Regions from separate parts of the Duganella sp. Root198D2 genome, predicted to be linked through region 1. Evidence: predicted binding sites of a transcription regulator. Region 1 holds the regulator's gene; the other holds the start of a gene.

Evidence for each region. Region 1 encodes NrdR, which represses ribonucleotide reductase genes. Its sites were predicted from a motif close to CACNANATNTNGTG; they were not measured.
Region 2: the regulator NrdR is predicted to act here: its motif matches at 3,918-3,931, upstream of ASE26_RS24760 (ribonucleoside-diphosphate reductase subunit alpha).

Annotation. Positions count from the first base shown of each region.
Region 1 covers NZ_LMIC01000006.1:31,110-38,405, reverse strand. Annotated here, with positions in the region: gene ASE26_RS08340 (SDR family NAD(P)-dependent oxidoreductase) at 1-608, opposite strand, end outside; ZMP/ZTP riboswitch at 878-990, shown strand; gene glyA (serine hydroxymethyltransferase) at 1,072-2,316, shown strand; gene nrdR (transcriptional regulator NrdR) at 2,395-2,868, shown strand; gene pilV (type IV pilus modification protein PilV) at 2,929-3,498, shown strand; gene ASE26_RS08320 (PilW family protein) at 3,522-4,340, shown strand; gene ASE26_RS08315 (PilX N-terminal domain-containing pilus assembly protein) at 4,352-4,912, shown strand; gene ASE26_RS08310 (type IV pilin protein) at 4,909-5,352, shown strand; gene ASE26_RS08305 (GspH/FimT family pseudopilin) at 5,280-5,906, shown strand; gene ribD (bifunctional diaminohydroxyphosphoribosylaminopyrimidine deaminase/5-amino-6-(5-phosphoribosylamino)uracil reductase RibD) at 5,903-7,000, shown strand; gene ASE26_RS08295 (riboflavin synthase) at 7,009-7,296, shown strand, end outside.
Region 2 covers NZ_LMIC01000048.1:220,146-227,441, reverse strand. Annotated here, with positions in the region: gene ASE26_RS24780 (inner membrane protein YpjD) at 1-214, shown strand, start outside; gene ASE26_RS24775 (PP0621 family protein) at 211-459, shown strand; gene ASE26_RS24770 (PAS domain-containing sensor histidine kinase) at 468-2,114, shown strand; gene ASE26_RS24765 (sigma-54 dependent transcriptional regulator) at 2,111-3,628, shown strand; gene ASE26_RS24760 (ribonucleoside-diphosphate reductase subunit alpha) at 3,965-6,856, shown strand; gene ASE26_RS24755 (ribonucleotide-diphosphate reductase subunit beta) at 7,035-7,296, shown strand, end outside.

The DNA.
Region 1 (7,296 bases):
GTGCCCTCGTAGACTTTGGCCGCTGCCGCATCGTCTTTCAGGCGCACGTTGGAGAATTCGGTGCCGCCGCACAGGCCAGGCGCGATATTGGTAGCGCGCACACCGGTACCGATCAGGTCGGCACGCAGGTTAAGCGTGAACTGTTCCACGAAAGCCTTGGTGGCGCCGTAGACATTGCCGCCCGGGTAAGGATAGGCGCCGGCCACCGAGCCCAGGTTGATGATGGTGCCGCGGCCACGCTCGACCATGCCAGGGAGCAAGGCGCGGGTGATGGTGACCAAGCCGGTGCAGTTGGTGGCGATCATGGTTTCCCAGTCTTCCAGATCCGCTTCGTGGGCACCTTTGATGCCGAGGGCCAGGCCCGCATTATTAATAAGGACGTCGATTTCCTTCCAATCAGCGGGCAGGGAGGCCATTGCGGCATGGATCGCAGCCTTATCGGTCACGTCCAGCTTAACTGGCAATAAGTTCGGACCCAATTCGCTGGCCAGGGCTTCCAGGCGCTCGGCACGGCGGCCAGCGGCGATCACCTTGTGGCCGTTCTTGACGAAAACACGCGCCATCGCGGCGCCAAAACCAGCGGTTGAACCGGTAACTAACACGATCATGGTCGAACTCCCATTATTAACTTTGGGGATTCTAACGCCAAACCGGTAAACCAGCGAAATTCGGTGCCAGGTCTGTCATTCGGACAGCTAGCGCTAACGTCTGAGCTTTCTCAATACGGGAAAACGAGCAAATTCGCGAATTGCGCAAAGTCAAAGGTCGTGCGTCCATGTCCAAATGACAGACCTGGCACCGGATTTCGCCGGATTTCGGCGAAACCGGCACAACCGTTGCCGTTATTTGCCACTTAACATACAATCCTGACTCCATTACGGTCTCACGTAACTGGCGAAAAACTAGCTGGCGCTTGCGCTGCTGGTGAGAGGTGGGCAACCACCGGGGAACGTGAGATACATCAATCAGCCGTTCGCCTGGGCAGCCACGATGGAAACGTGCGTTTCGGCTGCCCTGTCATTTTTTGGCTCCCGATTCGATCCAATCTGCCTTAAAAACTGGAGTAATTTCATGTTCGCAAAAGATCACACCCTCGCCAACGTTGACGCGGAGCTGTTTGCCGCTATCCAGAACGAGAACAAGCGCCAGCACGACCACATCGAGCTGATCGCCTCCGAGAACTACACTTCGCCAGCCGTAATGGAAGCCCAGGGCTCCCAGCTCACCAACAAATATGCCGAAGGCTACCCAGGCAAGCGCTACTACGGTGGCTGCGAGTACGTGGACGTCGTCGAGCAACTGGCCATCGACCGCGTGAAGCAGCTGTTCGGCGCTGAAGCGGCCAACGTGCAGCCTAACTCTGGTTCCCAGGCTAACCAGGGCGTGTTCTTCGCTGTCCTGAAACCAGGCGACACCATCATGGGCATGTCGCTGGCAGAAGGCGGCCACCTGACCCACGGCATGGCGCTGAACATGTCCGGCAAATGGTTCAACGTTGTTTCCTACGGCCTGACCGCTGAAGAAGATATCGACTACGACGCAATGGAAGCCCTGGCGAAAGAACACAAGCCTAAGCTGATCATCGCCGGCGCTTCGGCCTTCTCCAAGAAGATCGACTTCGAGCGTTTCGCTAAAGTAGCCAAGGCCGTTGGCGCCTACTTCATGGTCGACATGGCTCACTACGCCGGCCTGATCGCCGCTGGCCTGTACCCGAACCCGGTGCCGCACGCTGACTTCGTGACTTCGACTACCCACAAGTCCCTGCGCGGCCCACGTGGCGGCATCATCCTGATGAAAGCCGAACACGAAAAGATCATCAACTCCGCGATCTTCCCTGGCATCCAGGGCGGTCCGCTAATGCACGTGATCGCTGGCAAGGCAGTGGCCTTCAAGGAAGCGCTGACCCCGGAATTCAAGGCTTACCAGCAGCAAGTGGTGAAGAACGCCGACGTGCTGGCCAAGACCCTGATCAAGCGCGGCCTGCGCATCGTGTCCGGCGGCACCGAATCGCACGTGTTCCTGGTCGACCTGCGCGCCAAGAACCTGACCGGCAAGGAAGCGGAAGCGATCCTTGGCCAAGCTCACATGACCTGCAACAAGAACGGCATCCCTAACGATCCACAGAAGCCATTCGTGACTTCCGGCATTCGTCTCGGTTCGCCAGCTTTCACCACCCGCGGTTTCAAGGAAGCGGAAGCGGAAGAAGTGGGCAACCTGATCGCCGACGTGCTGGATAACCCGCACGACGCAGCAACCATCGAGCGCGTGAAAGCCGCTGTGAAGGTGCTGGCTGATAAATTCCCTGTTTACGCCTAAGCACCCGGTTGGTACTATCGAGGCGCCGGATCGTAAGGTCCGGCGCTTTTTCATTACATAATAAGAGACGCCACATCCATGAAATGCCCGTTCTGCCAGCACGATGATATCCAAGTCCTCGACACCCGCGTGTCGGAGGAAGGGGACGCCATCAAGCGGCGCCGGCGCTGCGTGAATTGCGATAAGCGCTTCACCACATGGGAGCGGATCGAGTTGACTATGCCCTATGTGGTCAAGAAAAACGGCAGCCGCACCGAGTATTCGGCCGATAAGCTGCGCGCCAGCCTGATGCTGGCCTTGCGCAAACGCCCTGTTGCTGCCGAGTCCGTCGACAAGGCGGTTTCCTCCATCGAAGAAAAACTGCTCACCAGCGGCCAGCGCGAAGTCGATTCCGTCTTCGTTGGCGAGCTGGTGATGGCTGAGCTCAAGCGCCTCGATAAAGTGGCCTACATCCGCTTCGCTTCCGTCTACAAAAACTTCGAAGACCTGGCCGAATTCCAGGACGCGATCGAAGAAGTTGGCGACGGTCAAGAGCTCTCTACCAAGGCTTGATATTCCTCAAACCCGCGAGTCCTCTGCTGACTAATGTGATCAGCAGGGGAGGGCTGCGCCATGCGTCGTCCAGTTGCGGGTTTTACCATGGTGGAAGTGCTGGTTGCCTTGCTGTTGCTGGCCGTAGGGCTGGTCGGAGCGCTGGCAATGCAGGCTCACGCCATGCGCACTCGACAGGAATCGGCATTGCAGACCGAAGCCCTGCAGGCCGCCGCCACGCTTGCTGACCGCATGCGCGCTAACGCCGCGCAGTCCTCTGCCTACCTGGGGTTTGAATTTGATGCGGCGCTTGCCGGAGCGTCTGATGCTTTGCCCGCCTGTGCGGATGCTCCATGTGATTCAGGCGCCGTCGTACGCTCTGACCTGAACGAGTTCCGCCGGCATCTGATGGCTGCGTTGCCGCTTGCCCGTGCGGTGATTTGCCGCGACTCGGCTGCCGCGCGTGGCGGGCAGTTTCAGTGGCCATGCTCGGGTGCCGCTGATGCTCCGGTCGTTATCAAGATAGGTTGGCGCAGCCGGCGGCCAGATGGCGCCAGCACCAGCTTTGCGAGTGCGCCTGGCATCGCCTTGCCTATCGCTCTCGCCGGGCTGCCGCCGGTGCCGCCGCCAAGCGCGGGAGGCTCGCAGTGAGGGCGCACGACCATGGACTGGCGATGACCGAAGTCCTCATCGCCATGGCGCTTAGCTTGCTGGTTGCGCTGGCGGCAGCTTCCCTGCTGCACGCTTCCAATGGAGACTTTCTTCACAACGGCGCCAATTCGCGGATCGACGACAGTGGCCGCTTCGCCCTGGCCATCATTAGCCAGTCGCTGCGCCAGGCCGGCTATCCCGGCGAACCGGGCGCTGGGGCGGGCGCCGCGCCTGGTTCGCCCCTGGCTATCGAAGGCCGCGATGCTGCAAGCGTCGCAAGCAATGCGGATGGCCTGGGCGCTGCGCTGCCGGCGATCAACGGCAGCGATGTACTTGCCATCCGCTACGCTCCCACGGCGATCGCGGGCGCATCGGGCGGCGGTGCCATGCTCAATTGCGCCGGTTTTCCGGCCGATGCCGGCGAATGGGCATGGAGCATTTTCTACATTGCCCAAGCGAGCGACGGTATTGCCGAACTACGTTGCAAATACAAAGGCGAGAATGGATGGGGCTCGGATGCCGTGGTGCGCGGCGTGGACGCGTTCCACGTCCTGTATGGCGTTGATACCGACAACCCGCGCGACCACATCCCCAACCTTTACCTGACTGCCAGCGCGATGAACGCACGTGATGCATCGCTTTGGCGCCGTGTCGCCAGCGTTCGCATTGCCTTGCTGCTGCACGGCGAGCGCGGTTCACGAAGCGGTAACCTGCTAAGCAGCTACGAATTGTTCCCAGGCGCCGATCCAGGCGCACACATCGACGAAGCCAGCTTGCCCGAGCCAATGCGCCATCTGGCGCGCCGACTGTTCACGGCGTCCGTCGCCCTGCGCAATCCGTAATGGAGGTTGCCATGCATCCCTACCAGCGCGGCGTCACTCTTCCCGTAACAATGTTGTTGCTGCTCGCCGCGTTGACCATCGGCGCATCGGCAGCCCAAATGGCGATGCTGGGCGAAAAGGCCGCCCGCGCTGAACGAGACCGCCTGATCGCCTTTCAGTCTGCGGAGGATGCGCTGATGGATGCGGAACGCGATATCAACGCTGGCCTAAGCCAGCCACTCGAGTCGGCACCTGACGCACGGGGCGCACCCGCGTGGCAAAGCGTAGACCTGGCAGGCAATGGCGGCACCGAATACGGTGCGTTAACCGGCGCCTCGATGGAAACCGGGCAGGGTGCGCTGCCTTTCCGCCGCCCGCGCTATCTCGTGGAGCGCATTGCCTTTACCCCGGCCGGTGCCCCGCCAGCCCACTACTACCGGGTGACGGTGATCGGCTTCGGCACGCGACCCGGCGCCGAGGCTGTGCTGCAGGCCAGTTACGCGCCACCAGCGCCGGTGCACCGTCACAGCTGGCGCGAAATCATGGATTGGCAGGCGCTGCACGATGCCGCGTCGCGCGAGGACGGCCAATGAACACGCGCACCTCCGCTGGCGGCAGCCTTCTCGGCATGCTGACCACCCTCGTCATCATCGGCATTCTCTCCGCAGTGGCAATACCAGTCTGGAGCGAAGCCGTCATCCGCATGCGCCGCAGTGAAGCGCAAGCCGCACTTCAGGAGCTGATGCAGCAGGAAGAGCGGCACTTCACCCGCTTCAACAGCTACGCCGCTTTTTCCATGAATGCCGATAGCGAATACCGCTGGTGGTCGGGCCGTACCGCGAGTTCCAGTGCCTACGAGCTGGAAGGGAAGGCCTGCGACGGCCAGCAAATCCGCGACTGCATCCAGCTGGTTGCCACGCCCGGCACATCCAATGTCGACAACCGCTTCAGGGATCCGCAATGCGAACGCCTTATCCTCACCAGCAGCGGGCTGCATCTCGCCACCGGCCCCTCCCGCAGCTGCTGGCGCTGAAGCGCGAGGCGTATGAGACGGCGGGGGCGCGGCCGGGCTTCACGCTGATGGAGCTGATGATCGTCCTTGCCATCCTCTCAATCCTGTTCGCTTCCGCCTTGCCGGACCTGAGCAATATGCTGGCCGGACGCCAGCTGCGCGCCGCCTCCGCCGACCTGCTGGCAGCGATCAACGACACCCGCGCCCAGGCCATCGCCCGCCGCCGCGTCGTTACCCTTCTGGCAAAAAACGGAAGTTGGCAGCAAGGTTGGCTGATTGTCATCGACGCCAATGCCAACCGCAGCGCCGACGAAGGCGAGGCTATCCTGTTCCGCCACGTGGCCGCTTCCGAGCGCCTGCAAGTGAGGGCCAGGTTCACCGACAACACGGCCCCGGCCTATATTTCATATAATGCAGCAGGAAGAAGCTGCCGCGCCGCCCACCCGAATGCCGCCAACTTTGGCACCATTACCCTTGAACTGGCAGGCACGCAGCGCAACATAAAGATCAATATGCAGGGCAGGGCGCGTTTATGCGATCCAGTCCTGGAACCGGCAACCTGCGCAAGCATATGAATATCAACAGCGACCTCGAAGGCATGCGGCTCGCCCTGCAATGGGCGGAAAAAGGACTATTCACCACATCCCCGAATCCGCGCATCGGCTGCGTGATCGTGCGCGACGGCTTGGTGATCGGCGAAGGCGTGACGCAAGCCGCCGGCCAGGATCATGCCGAAGTCCAGGCCCTGAAGGACGCCAAGCGCCGTGGCCACAACGTGCGCGGCGCTACCGCCTATGTCACGCTGGAGCCGTGCAGCCACCACGGCCGCACGCCGCCCTGCGCCGATGCGCTGGTGCGGGAAGGCCTGGGGCGCGTCGTCGCAGCAATGGAAGATCCCAATCCGCTGGTTGCGGGTAATGGCATGGCACGCCTTTCCTCCGCCGGGATCGAGGTCGCCAGTGGCCTGCTGGCCGACCAGGCCTATGAAATGAATATCGGCTTCTTCCACCGCATGCGCCATGGCCTGCCGTGGGTGCGAATGAAGACCGCTGCCAGCCTGGATGGCATGACGGCCTTGCATAATGGCCAAAGCCAGTGGATCACCGGTGCTGAAGCGCGCGCCGACGGCCATGCCTGGCGCGCGCGTGCCTGCGCCATCCTGACCGGCATCGGCACCGTTAAAGCCGACGACCCGCAATTGAATGTGCGCGCCGTCGAAACGCCGCGCCAGCCGCGCCGCATCGTGGTCGACAGCAAACTGGAAATCAGCCCGCAAGCGCGCGTGCTGGAAGGTGGCGGGACCTGGATCGTTGCCGCCGCCCACCATCCGGAAAAGGAAGCAATCCTGCGCGACAAGGGCGCCGAGATCATCGTCCTGCCGAATGCGCATGGCAAAGTCGATTTGCCGGAGCTGATGCGCGAACTGGGCCGCCGCCAGATCAACGAGTTGCACGTCGAAGCGGGCGGCAAGCTGAATGGCTCCATGATCCGCGAAGGCTGCGTGGACGAGTTGCTGGTCTACCTGGCGCCAACCCTGCTGGGCGACGCGCAAGGCATGTTCGCCCTGCCGGCGCTGACGGAGCTCAGCGGCAAGCACAGCCTGAAATTCCACGAGGTCAAGCAAGTCGGTGCCGATTTGCGTATCCTTGCCCGATTCAACCCTCATTAAAGATCACTATGTTTACTGGAATCGTAGCCGCTGTCGGCAAAATCAAAACCGTAACCCCGCTGGAAGGCGGCGCTGATGCAGGCGTGCGCCTGGACGTGGACGCGGGCGGCTTGCCGATGGACGACGTCGGCCTGGGCGACTCGATCGCCCTGAACGGCGCCTGCATGACGGTGGTCGAGAAAACTGCCACCGGCTTCACCGTCGACGTTTCGCGCGAAAGCCTGAACAAGACCGTCGGCCTCGACACCACCACCGAAGTGAACCTGGAAAAAGCCCTGACCCTGGCCGAGCGCCTG
Region 2 (7,296 bases), on a different contig from region 1:
ATTGTTTGGCCGGGCGCTGAAGTGGGACCATAAATCGGTCTTCACCCTGCTGTCCTGGGTCCTGTTTGCCGCCTTGCTGGCCGGCCGTCATTTCCGCGGCTGGCGCGGCAAGACCGCCCTCAGCTTCACGCTGGCGGGATTCGCGACCCTGCTGCTGGCCTATGTCGGCAGCCGTTTTGTCCTGGAAGTGGTTTTACATCGAGGTTTGGCATGACACGAATCCTGTTCTGGCTGGCGCTGGTGTTCCTGGTCATCGCCGCCATCCGCAGCAAATTGCGCAAGATGAGCGGCCCGCAGCAAGGCGGCCCGGCGCCGGCGCCGCAGCAGCCGCGTGCGGCCGACCCGCAGCAGGCTGAGAAGATGCTGCAATGCGCCCAGTGCGGCGTGCATTTCCCGGCCTCCGAAAACGTCCCGGCCAATGGCCGCGACTACTGCTGCGCGGCGCACGCCCCGCATTAAGCCACAGCGTGTTTGCCCGTCTCCACACCCTCTCGGCCGCCTCGCGCGACACTTTCTGGCGCTCGCTGAAAGCGCTGGGCGCGACCCGCATTGTGATCGCCCTGGTCTTGCTGCTGTATTTCAGCGCCGGCCGGCTGTCGACCCCTGAACTGTCGGCCCAGGTATGCAGCGCTTACCTGCTGGCGGCCGCCGCGATGCAGTTGCTGGCGCTGCGTTGGCGCCGCCACTTCATGCTGCAGCTGATGTCGCAGGTGGCCTGCGACCTGACCTGTATCTCGCTGCTGTACCTGGCGTCCGGCGGGCTGCGCTCCGGCCTGGCCATCCTGTACCTGTTCCCGCTGGCCGGCTGCGCCATCCTGGCGCCGCTGGTGCTGTCGCTGTTCAGCGCCTCGCTGGCCACGCTGTTCATGCTGGCCCACAGCACCTACCTCGCCATTTCCGGCGGCGAGTCGCAGGTGCTGCAGGCCGGCCTGTACGGCGTCGCCTGGTTTGCCGTGGTGCTGATCGTGAACCGCATGGCGGCGCGCCTGATCGGCCAGGAAGAGCTGGTGGCGCAGCGCGGTATTGAAATCGGCGTGCAGCAGGCCGTCAACCGCCTGGTGATCGCCCATTCGGCCGACGGCATCGTGGTGGTGGGGCCGGACGGCACTATCCATATGAGCAACCCGGCGGCGCAGCAGATGCTGGGCGGCGCCACGCAGATGCTGGACGGCACGGCGCTGCAGCCGCTGGCAGTCGCCTACGAGGCCTGGCGCAGCGACCCGCAGCAGGCCAGCGCCTTTATCACCATCAAACCGTTCGACGACCCGGAACAGGAGGATTTGACAGCCGCCTGGAATTCACGGCGCGACGTGGCGCTGCATTTGAAGTTGCGTTTTGCCGCCGCCGACACCAACGGCCTGGATGTGGAGCGCAACGTGATTTTCCTGGAAGACGTCACGGGCATCGAGGAAAAGGCGCAGCAGCTCAAGCTGGCCTCGATGGGCCGCCTGACAGCCAGCATCGCGCATGAAGTGCGCAATCCGCTGTCGGCGATCGGCCACGCCAATTCGCTGCTGGAAGAGGATTTGCAGGCGCCGGTGCACAAGCGCCTGCTGAAGATCATCAGCGACAATGTGGCGCGCGTGAACCGCATGGTGGAAGACATCCTGCAGCTCTCGCGCAAGGCGCAAAGCCACCACGAACCGATGGAGCTGGAAGCCTTCCTCAACGAGCTGAAGGCGGAGTTCGACGAGACCCATAAGCTGGAGCGCAAGATCGTGTGCCTGGGCGGCATGCGCCAGGTGATGGTGCGCTTCGACCCCTTGCACCTGCGCGAAGTGCTGATCAACCTGCTCAACAACGCGGTACGCTATGCCAGCGGCACGCCGGCCAGTATCCGCGTCTTCATCGTGCAGGTGGCCGGCCGGCCGCTGGAATTGCACGTGCAGGACGATGGCCCCGGTATTTCGCCGCAGGTGCGGGCCCACCTGTTCGAGCCGTTTTATACAACATCGAGCAAAGGCACGGGCCTGGGCCTGTATCTGGCGCGCGAATTGTGCTTGAATAACGAAGCCATGCTGGATTACGAGCACCGTTTCGAAGCCAGCGTGACAGAGGGCGGCGCGCGCAAGTCGAGCGGCCGCTTTGTAATTACATTTGCGAAAAACACATGACTTCTCCACGTGTCCTGGTCGTTGACGATGAAGCCGACCTGCGCGAATTGCTGGAAATTACCCTGCTGAGGATGGGGCTGGACGTGGACAGCACCGAAACCCTTCAGCAAGCGCGCCAGCTCTTTGCCGAAAAAGATTTTCAACTGGTGCTGACCGACATGCGCCTGCCGGACGGCCTTGGGCTGGACCTGGTGCGCGAGGTGTCGGCCAGCGGCAAGAACATCCCGATTGCGGTGGTCACGGCCTTCGGCAGCGCTGAAAATGCCGTGGTGGCGCTGAAGGCGGGTGCTTTCGACTATGTCAGCAAGCCGGTGCAGCTGGAGCAGTTGCGCATCCTGGTGCAGTCGGCCTTGAAGGTCAGCGACAGCGCCCCTGCGGCGGCCCCGGCGCGCGGCCAGCCGCAAAGCCGGCTGCGCGGCGGTTCCGCTGCGATCCAGGCCCTGCGCGCCCAGATTGCCCGGCTGGCGCGTTCCATGGCGCCGATTGCCATCAATGGCGAATCGGGCAGCGGCAAGGAACTGGCGGCGCGCGAAATCCACGCCCAGAGCTCGCGCGCGGACAAGCCCTTTATAGCCGTCAACTGCGGCGCCATACCGGAAGCGCTGATGGAGGCGGAGTTCTTCGGCTACCGCAAGGGCGCTTTTACCGGCGCGGCCGACGAGCGCGATGGCTTCTTCCAGGCTGCCAATGGCGGCACCCTGATGCTGGACGAGGTGGCCGACCTGCCGCTGGCCATGCAGGTCAAGCTGCTGCGCGCGATCCAGGAGCGGCGGGTGCGCAAGATCGGCGCCACGGCCGAAGAGCCGGTCGACGTGCGGATCATCTCCGCCACCCACAAGAACCTGGAAAAGCTGGTGGAGCAAGGCCTGTTCCGGCAGGATTTGTTCTACCGCCTGAACGTGATCGAGCTGCGCCTGGCGCCGCTGCGCGAACGGCTCGATGACCTGGATGAGCTGGTGGAAGCGATCCTGGCGCGGCTTGGCAGCTTTGAGCACAAGGTGGTGCTGGCGCCTGGCGTGCTGGATGTATTGAAGGGCTATTCTTTCCCGGGCAATGTGCGGGAGCTGGAAAATATCCTGGAGCGCGCGCTGGCGTTCTCCAACGATGGCGTGATCTCGGCGGAAGACCTGGCGCTGAAGGGCGGCAGCCTGGCCCCGGCCGCGCCAACCGCCTCACTGGCCGCCGCGCCAGCGGCTGCGCCGGCCGCTCCCGCCGGCCCGGCAGCGGGCCAGCCGGCCAGCCCGCTGCCCAGCACGCCAGCGGCGGCAAGCGTGGCGGCCGAAGCCCCGCTAACGGAGGCGCCTGCCGGTGAGCCGGCCATGCCGCCGTTGCCGGTGTTCGACGTCCTGCCCAGCAACCTGCCGGCCTACCTGGAGGCAGTCGAGCGCGACATCCTTACCCGCGCCCTGGCCCAGACCAATTACAACCGCACCCAGGCCGCCCAGCTGCTGGGCATCAGCTTCCGCCAGCTGCGCTACCAGATGCAGAAGCTGAACATCCAGGATCCGAGCTAGCCAATCGGGCGGCGGGGCAGCCGCCGCCCGATTGGTCTATAATCCCGGTCCGCCGCTAAAAACCCCATCTTTGCTGTAGCGTTTTCGCCAACGCACAACTCTGTGCTGCGTTGCAACATTGCTTATTAAATCAGCAGCGAAAAAGCAGTGTTAGTGCTTGCTCACCGTCGATCGCCTGTAGCGATGGGGGATATCAAAAGTCAATAAGAAATCGTGGTCTAAACGAAAAAATTTCACCTTGTACGATCCGGATCCCGTCACTACAATTAGTGGACAGAATTCGATGGTTCACTAGATATAGTGGTCATAAACAAATACTGAATACGCGGAGCATAAATGCAATCTAATCAAGATATTTCCACCACGCAGGCGCCTCACGTGCCTGTTTCCGCTGGCGAAACTGCCGGCGGCGTCGCTGTTTCCGCTAGCCAACTGGCCGACTACCGCATCATCCGCCGCAACGGCGCCGTGGTAGCTTTCGAGCCATCCAAGATTGCCGTGGCAATGACCAAGGCTTTCCTGGCAGTGAACGGCGGCCAGGGTGCGGCTTCCGCCCGCATCCGCGAACTGGTGGAAGAATTGACCCAGAAAGTGGTGACCGCGCTGATGCGCCACCAGCCAACCGGCGGCACCTTCCATATCGAAGACGTGCAAGACCAGGTTGAACTGGCCCTGATGCGCTCCGGCGAACACGATGTGGCGCGTTCCTACGTGCTGTACCGCGCCAAGCACATGGAAGAACGCCGCCTGAAGAAAGAAGCTGCCGGCGCCGCCGCCGCCGCTGAACCGCAGATCAACGTCACCGAGAACGGCGTTGCCCGTCCGCTGGTGATGCAGGAAGTGCGCGACCTGATCGGCGCCGCCTGCAAGGGCCTGGAAAAGCACGTCGATGCCGACGCCATCCTGGCCGAAACCGTGAAAAACCTGTACGACGGCGTGCCGGTCGAAGAACTGCACAAGTCCGCCATCCTGGCTGCCCGCGCGCTGATGGAAAAGGACCCTGCGTACTCCCAGGTGACCGCCCGCATCCTGCTGCACACCATCCGTAAGGAAGTGTTCGGCAAGGAAGTGCCGCAAGCCGGCGCCGCCGCTGCCTACATCGAGTACTTCCCGCAGTACATCGCCAAAGGCATTGCCGCTGAACTGCTGAACGAAGAACTGGGCAAGTTCGACCTGGCCAAGCTGGCCAAGGCCCTGGTGGCCGACCGCGACCTGCAGTTCGGCTATATCGGCCTGCAAACCCTGTACGACCGCTACTTCCTGCACGTGCGCGATGTGCGCATCGAAATGCCGCAGGCCTTCTACATGCGCGTCGCCATGGGCCTGGCCCTGAACGAAAGCGACCGCGAAGCGCGCGCCATCGAGTTCTACAACCTGCTGTCGACCTTCGACTTCATGTCGTCGACCCCGACCCTGTTCAACTCCGGCACCCAGCGTTCGCAGCTGTCCTCCTGCTACCTGACCACCGTGTCCGACGACCTGGAAGGCATCTACGACGCCATCAAGGAAAACGCACTGCTGGCCAAATTTGCCGGCGGCCTGGGCAACGACTGGACCCCGGTGCGCGCACTGGGCGCCCACATCAAGGGCACCAACGGCAAATCGCAAGGCGTGGTGCCGTTCCTGAAAGTGGTGAACGACACCGCGGTGGCAGTGAACCAGGGCGGCAAGCGCAAAGGTGCAGTCTGCGCCTACCTGGAAACCTGGCACATGGACATCGAGGAATTCCTCGACCTGCGCAAGAACACCGGCGACGACCGCCGCCGCACCCACGACATGAATACCGCGAACTGGATTCCGGACCTGTTCATGAAGCGCGTGATGGAAAAATCGCACTGGACCCTGTTCTCGCCGTCCGAAACGCCTGACCTGCACGACAAAGTCGGCAAGGCCTTCGAAGAAGCCTACGTCGGCTACGAAGCCAAAGCCGCTGCCGGCGAAATCCGCGTGTTCAAGAAGATCGAAGCGCTGGACCTGTGGCGCAAGATGCTGTCGATGCTGTTCGAAACCGGCCACCCATGGATCACCTTCAAGGATCCGTGCAACATCCGTTCGCCGCAGCAGCACGTGGGCGTGGTCCACAGCTCGAACCTGTGCACCGAGATCACCCTGAACACCAACGAAGACGAAATCGCCGTCTGCAACCTGGGTTCCGTGAACATGCCTGCCCACATGAAAGAGGGCAAGATCGATCACGTCAAGCTGCAGAAGACCATCCGCACCGCAATGCGCATGCTGGACAACGTCATCGACATCAACTACTACGCAGTGGAGAAAGCACGTAACGCCAACATGCGCCACCGTCCGGTCGGCATGGGCGTGATGGGCTTCCAGGACTGCCTGCACATGATGCGCGTACCGTACGCCTCGATGGAAGCGGTGCAGTTCGCCGACACCTCGATGGAAGCCGTCTGCTACTACGCCTACCTGGCGTCGACCGAACTGGCCGAAGAGCGCGGCAAGTACGAGTCGTACGAGGGTTCCCTGTGGTCGCGCGGCATCCTGCCGCAAGACTCCGTGCGCCTGCTGGCGGAACAGCGCGGCGGCTACCTGGAGCAGGACCTGTCGTCCGCGATGGACTGGACCCCGGTACGTGAACGCATCGCCAAGTTCGGCATGCGTAACTCGAACTGCGTAGCGATCGCCCCGACCGCCACCATTTCGAACATCATCGGCGTGTCGGCTTGCATCGAACCGACCTTCCAGAACCTGTACGTGAAGTCCAACCTGTCCGGCGAATTCACCGAGATCAACGCCTACCTGGTGCGCGACCTGAAAGCGCGCGACCTGTGGGACGAGGTGATGATCGCCGACCTGAAGTACTTCGACGGCTCGCTGAGCAAGATCGACCGCGCACCGCAAGACCTGCGCGATATCTACGCCACCGCGTTCGAAGTGTCGCCAAGCTGGCTGGTGGAAGCCGCATCGCGCCGCCAGAAGTGGATCGACCAGGCCCAGTCGCTGAACATCTACATGGCAGGCGCATCCGGCAAGACCCTGGACGAAACCTACAAGCTGGCATGGCTGCGCGGCCTGAAGACCACCTACTACCTGCGCACCATCGCTGCATCGCACATGGAGAAGTCGACTTCCCGTACCGGCGCCCTGAACGCCGTGTCCGCGAACGTGCCGGACGCCCCGGCGGCAGTAGCTGCCGAGCCAGATGGCGCCGCCTGCTACCTGCGTCCTGGTGACGACGGTTTCGAGGAATGCGAAGCCTGCCAGTAATACAATAGATACATCGTTAAAACCGGCAAAGCAGTGTCAGACCCGCAGGGTCTGACACTTGCTGAGCAAAGTTCGCGGCTTGAAAAGTATCGCCGGCCGTTGAGCAGACGGTGTCTGACCCTGCGGGTCAGACACCGGTTTACCGGTTTAAAAAAGTAAATCAAAGAGGAAAAAACAAATGCTATCCTGGGACGATGAAGCCGCGGCCGCCCCGCGCCAAACCCCACCACAGGGCGCCACAGCCGAAGCCAGCGCCGACCAAGTCGCACTGCGCGTGAACGCCGACGACAAGCGCGTCATCAACGGCCAGACTGACGTCAACCAGCTGGTCCCATTCAAATACAAATGGGCCTGGGACAAGTACCTGGCCGGCTGCGCCAACCACTGGATGCCGCAGGAAGTGAACATGCAGCGCGACATCGAGCTGTGGAAGAACCCGA